DNA from 2 places in the Sporosarcina sp. FSL K6-1508 genome. Region 1 is predicted to be linked to the other one. Evidence: riboswitches for the same ligand, from Rfam matches in the RefSeq annotation. Region 1 holds a riboswitch; the other holds the start of a gene.
The links. Region 1 has a riboswitch for lysine ahead of dapA (4-hydroxy-tetrahydrodipicolinate synthase). Riboswitches for the same ligand answer to the same signal wherever they lie in the genome.

Region 1 (3,163 bases):
ATCTTCATTATAATGCCCATACGGATAGGCTAATGAGACGGCTTCCGGCACTTGTTCTATATTTTGCTGTAAATCCAAAAGAATTTCTTCTTTTGAATGATCTAACGCCACCCCTACACCCGAATCCTCATTAAGTGAATGCAATTCATATGTATGTGCTTCGAACTGGAAAACATCCACCAGCTCTTCTAAATCCGCAGCGGTAAAAAACTGTAGCGGGCCTTCCGCACCAAATAGTTGGGCTCCCTGTGCCCGACCCGTACGTGAGGAAATAATGTGCTGAAGCGCACTTAACTCGTATTGCTTTAAAATGGGATATGCATATTCCTTCGTCGATAATAATCCGTCATCGAATGTAATGAGCACTGCTTTGCTCGGTACAACAAGGCGCCCTTCCAAATAATCATACAGCTGATGTGCCGTCAGCGTCTCGAAATGATGATCCGCCAAGTACCCCATCTGCTGCTCAAACGCTTCCAAGGAAATCGTACTATCCATCGTTCTCATCGACTCGCGAGGTAAAACCTGATGATATACAAGCACCGGTAGACCCGCATCCAATGAAACAGACTGCTTAGAAATATATCCCGGCCGCTCTCCTATTGTAAGGATATACCAATCCTCTTCCTCCCGAACAACCGGATAGCGATAGCCTTCTTCCAACTCCAGTATAACGCTGCTCTGCAAGTCAGCATCCTCGTAAACCGCGGTTTTTTGTAGCGTATGAACAGCAGCCAACCGCTCCGTATGTACAAGTGTCGAAAGCTTCTTTTTTTCAACCGTCGCCTTCCCCTTACGGACAAAGGCAGCCATATTTCCCAATCGAAGCTCATAATACGCCTCATCCTCACCTATGATAGCAACGGGCTGATCCGCCTCCAAATCGCCAATCTGCGTCAAGTTCGCCCCTTTCATATAAATCGGCTGACGCTCCTGCGATGTCAACACCCGCTCAAATACCCGCTTTGTGACAAACCGATCCCCTTCCTGCGCGAACACTCTTCCTTGCGATTCAACCAAAATCCATATCGCACCAACACTTATTATAAATACAATCAAGCACACAAGTAACAGCTTATTGCTGGAAATTTTCCTCATACCTTTACCTCCACTGTCTATTAAGCAACGTACAGACGGAGATTTTCAGTAAAAGTTTCAAAAGTTTTTTAAAAAGTTTTGGAGGATGGGAGAATTTATGCTGAAGTGGGCAACTTCACGCAAAGAAGAGGAACCTTCATATGACAATACCTCATTTGATTCCGCGTCTATATTTCTTGCTAAATAAGTCCGGTTGCCATTTGTGCCTGCAAGTATAAAACGACGTCCGTTTAGTTGGAAACGAACGTTATTTTCTTTTTCGACTTGCAATTGTACCGAATTCCGTGTAAAGTGAAAACAATTAAACATTTACTTATTTCAAAATCTTGAAGTAAGGATAGAGGCGCAAAGACCATCAGTACACAATCAGAGGATAATGAGGTCCTATGAAGACTGTGGAAAGGGGGATTTGCCGAAGTGGAGAGATGCTCATTTTCTCAAAGCTGGTTCTGGGTTGAATAAGCACAGAATTGTCATATAGGAGACTATATGGAGGGCTATCTTATGCAAAGAAATAATCTATTATTTCACTGCAACAGCGACCCCTCGTTGTTGCTTTTTGCGTTCATTTATCTTGGATCGGCAAAGAACGCCGATTCAAGTTAAAGCCTCCGGCAAATGTCACGAATTTTCGAGGGAAGTAAAGGATGGCAGACTAAGTTCGCGACGGAAAGTGCCTTAATTTCTGCAAAGAACGCAGAAATACGGTAAATAGAACCTTTCGCTGTTCGATTCGCAACGACTGCATGACCTACATCGTGTAGGCCTCCCGCTCGAAAAAATCCGGACGCAATCACGCCGAGGCGAGATTGATAAATTGCCCTTCTCCCTCTATTGTATCTACCAAATATGAATAGGATGTGGAGAAATGATGAATTTCGGACAAGTTGTAACAGCTATGGTGACTCCTTTTAATGAGCACGGGGATATTGATTTTGAAGCGACAAGGAACTTAATTGAGCATTTAATAGCCAACGGAACAGATAGTCTAGTCGTGTCAGGCACAACCGGAGAATCTCCGACGTTAACGAATACGGAAAAGGTACAATTGTTCAAGTTTGTGGTAAAAGTCGTCAATGGAAGAGTGCCCGTAATTGCCGGAACGGGCTCAAACAATACAAGAGAATCTGTTGAACTGACAATGTTAGCAGAAGATGTCGGTGTTGATGGCGTTATGCTCGTCGTTCCATATTATAATAAGCCGTGCCAAGAAGGGATGTTCCAACACTTTCAAACAATTGCGGCAGCCACTTCTTTACCAGTCATGTTATACAATGTGCCAGGACGAACGTTGGTCAATATTGCTGTCGATACAGTCGTACGCCTTGCTGCAATTCCTAATATCGTCGCGGTTAAAGAAGCGAGTGGAAATTTAGATGCAATAGCTGAAATTATTGAACAGACACCGACAGGATTTTCCTTGTACAGCGGCGACGATGGCTTAACAATCCCCGTCTTATCAATTGGTGGTGTTGGCGTTGTTTCCGTCGCATCTCATATTGTAGGCAATGAAATGCAAACAATGATCCAAAATTTCAAAATGGGCAACGTCAAAGAAGCGGCGTCAGATCACCGTAAACTGTTGCCACTGATGAATGCACTTTTTGCCGCTCCGAATCCGTCACCATTAAAAGCGGCATTGAACCTAAGAGGAATTCAAGTCGGCAGTGTTCGTTTGCCGATGATTCCCTTGAACGACGAACAGCTACATTCACTACAGCGTACGTTGTCAATCTATGATGATGTGAAAGTCTGAAAAGAAACGGTGCCAGGTTCCAACACAATTCTAAATTGTGTTGGAACCTGGCACCTTTCACAATAAAACACATAAAAGACCAGGCACCCGTTTGAATTGGTGCCTAGCGCTTGATAGTGTTAACCCGCTTTATACCACTGCAACCGATGCCGTTGTAATCCCTCTTCTCCATAGATGGTGTTCACAAAATGTTCTTCAGCTCTTTGGGTCCTGATATGAATAGAAGAATGGTCTTCACAAATATCACAATTCCCGTATTCCGGGTCTCCAATGCGTCTCAATTCAAAATAGTCATCTTTAACTTGAGAA
Region 2 (3,163 bases), 1.5 Mb from region 1:
AGTGAATGAAGACGGCGCAAATAAAAATCTGATTCTCTCGACAAGTCTTTTACCCTCCCTTATTAACTGAGTCCGTCAGACAACTTCTGTCATCATTTCGACATGAAGCGACCGTTGACGACGTACCTCATCGTGGTACAATATTATGACATAACCATTGTACTCCTCTGTTTTGAAGAGGTCAAGACGATATAGGCTTTTCAGCACGCCCAAATATATTATACTTTTATTACCGAACTTTTAATTACGCCATCATTTAACCGAAAGGGTTGTATATTCGATTGGAAAATACTACATACGATTCGCCGACCCGATTCGGCTATGAAATTTTACGAGATCATGTGTTGCCAAGTATTCTCGGCAACCATGAAGACGAAATCCTCTATTGGGCAGGAAAAGAAGTGGCTAGGAAATTCCCGATTTTCGGAGTTGATGAACTTCCTGAATTCTTCAAGGAAGCCGGTTGGGGTATTCTCACTTTCGTGAAAACCACAAAAGAGGAAACCTTCTATACATTGGATCGCGAAGACGGAACGAATGTCCAAAACAGATCCTGTCGACTCGAAGCGGGATTCATCGCAGAACAGTATCAGAAAGTGAATGGTTTCCTTACTGAATGTTACGGAGAATTGAATGTAAAGGACAGTCTAGTCTATTTTCAAGTGAAATGGGATTTGAAAGCTAAAACTGGAGTATGAAAAGAAGCTGTACCCATTCAGGTACAGCTTCTTTTCATATAAATCATTTCATTCAATCTGCGTCCAATCCGAATTGTTTGTGAAGCGCAGCTACTGCTATTTCAATGTCCGATTCAGGAATAACGACAGAAACCTTAATTTCAGATGTACTGACCATTTTAACTGGAACTGATGCGCCACGAAGTATCTCAAACATTTGTGCAGCGACTCCTGGATTGGAGACCATTCCACTCCCGACAATGGATACTTTCGCAAGGCCGACTTCAAAATCTGCCCTACTGTAACCAAGGGCTTCTTTTTCTATTTCTAAAATATTTATTGCCTCTGCGAAATCCTCTTTCTTAATAGAAAATGAAACAGATGGCTGTACACCTTCCATGATTGTCTGAACAATAATATCAACGTTTACATGGTGATTCGCGAGTGCAGTGAATATATTCGCAAGCGAACCATTGTATGGAACTTCATACATAACTGTAATCCGGACGATATCTCTTTCAAATGCAATACCTCGGACAATTAGATTGTTTTCCAAATTGATTTCCTCCTTGATAACCGTTCCTTCACCATCCATATGTGCCGGTCTGACCCGCATTGGCATATGATGATTTTTCGCGAACTCGACCGCTCTCGGATGAAGTACACCTGCACCAAGATTTGCGATTTCAAGCATTTCATCATACGATATTTCCTCGAGCTTCTTCGCCTGTCCAATTAATCTCGGATCGGTCGTAAACACCCCTTCGACGTCTGTGTAAATATCACACACAGCGGCATCGAGAGCAATAGCGATTGCGACGGCACTCGTATCAGATCCACCGCGGCCGAGTGTTGTCAACTCACCGTAGTTATCGATGCCCTGAAAGCCAGTAATAACCGCAACAGCACCCGATTCAATCGTCGACATGATTTTGTCTGCGTTTACTTGCTCGATTCGCGCATTGCCGTGAATTGCTTCTGTTGTTACGCCCGCTTGCCAGCCTGTATAGGAATGTGCTTCCAATCCTTGCGCTCCAATCGCCATCGCGAGAAGGGATGCAGTTACTTGCTCCCCCGTGGATAACAGCATATCAAGTTCGCGACGGGCAGCTTTCGGATTAATTTCTTCAGCAAGTCTAAGTAAATCGTCCGTTGTTTTCCCCATTGCAGAGACGATGACCGCCACTTGATTCCCTTGATTGACTTCAGCCAAGACTAGTTTTGCAGCTCGGGCTATCCTTTCGGGATTCGCTACTGATGTCCCGCCAAATTTCATTACGATTCGTTCCATAGTCATTTCCTCCATTTCCCCCTGAACGCAAAAACGGCCCCCAAAATGAGAGCCGGTCCGATTGGAGCAATTATTGAAAAGATACTCCGTTCAGATAGCTCTCCAGGTATTTTTATACCTGACAAACTTCCATTTATTCAATGGAAATCCAGCAGAACAATCGCGACAGCCGATTCAACTACTTCGGCGAATATCCCTTTCAATCCCCTTCATCAGGCTGCCGCCTTCCGAGGATGTACTATTAGTATTCGCGCCTCTATCTTCACTACATATGAAATTATAAGGAACAAAAGCACAAACGCCTGTTCAGAGGCAACAAGCACAAGATGGATAAAGGAAAGCAGTCTAAGTTCTCGACTTCATGTCCCAACAATGAGAGATGAAATTCAATCACTCCCCGCTGGACCGACTTTCAAGGAACCCACAACCTTTGGATATCCGAGCCTCCAGGCGCTGGTTTCTATACGTGAATTCTCTATGATATACATTACCTACAGGAAGAGATTTCATAATTTCTTATGCAGTGAAAAAATTCAGTGCATTCACTCTACCACATTACTTTTCTTCCCGCAATGCTTCCTCGCGGAAATACGTCTCAACTGATTCAGCAACAGCAGCAGGCAATCCCGCATCCTGTAACTGTTCAATAGAGGCTTCACGAATCTTTTTCACTGATTCAAAATGCTTCAGCAACATCGTTTTTCTTTTCGGCCCAACGCCAGGTAATCCATCCAGTGCTGACGTCAATGAATTGGATTCACGCCTTTTTCTGTGGAACGTAATTGCAAAGCGGTGAACTTCGTCTTGAATTCGCTGTAGTAAGTAAAAAGCCTCACTCGTTCTTTTCAGTGGAATCAGTTCAATCGGATTGCCGTAGAGGAGCTGCGCCGTCTGGTGTTTATCATCTTTTGCAAGTCCAGCAATCGGAATGGATAGGTTTAGCTCGTCTTCAATGATTTCCCTGGCCGCCTCCATATGCCCTTTACCGCCATCTATTACAATGAGATCAGGCAATGGAAGGTCATCTCTCAATACTCGGATATAACGTCGTCGTACGACCTCACGCATCGCAGCGTAGTCGTCATGTGCTGCCGCCGTCTTTGTCTTATATTTCCTGTAATCTTTACGATTAGGTTTCCCATCGACGAAAGATACCATCGCAGAGACAGCATCCGCCCCGTACGTGTGAGAGTTA

Region 2: it holds a riboswitch for lysine, as region 1 does, so the genes downstream of both, MKZ11_RS12805 (aspartate kinase) here and dapA (4-hydroxy-tetrahydrodipicolinate synthase) in region 1, are expected to answer to the same signal.

What each region holds. Positions count from the first base shown of each region.
Region 1 is NZ_JBBOXF010000001.1:4,072,863-4,076,025, forward strand. Features, by position in the region: gene MKZ11_RS20960 (polysaccharide deacetylase family protein) at 1-1,098, opposite strand, end outside; lysine riboswitch at 1,429-1,606, shown strand; gene dapA (4-hydroxy-tetrahydrodipicolinate synthase) at 1,970-2,854, shown strand; gene MKZ11_RS20970 (S-layer homology domain-containing protein) at 2,974-3,163, opposite strand, start outside.
Region 2 is NZ_JBBOXF010000001.1:2,571,403-2,574,565, reverse strand. Features, by position in the region: gene MKZ11_RS12820 (succinate dehydrogenase cytochrome b558 subunit) at 1-44, opposite strand, end outside; gene MKZ11_RS12815 (hypothetical protein) at 76-207, opposite strand; gene MKZ11_RS12810 (DUF2507 domain-containing protein) at 282-698, shown strand; gene MKZ11_RS12805 (aspartate kinase) at 751-1,968, opposite strand; lysine riboswitch at 2,056-2,235, opposite strand; gene uvrC (excinuclease ABC subunit UvrC) at 2,524-3,163, opposite strand, start outside.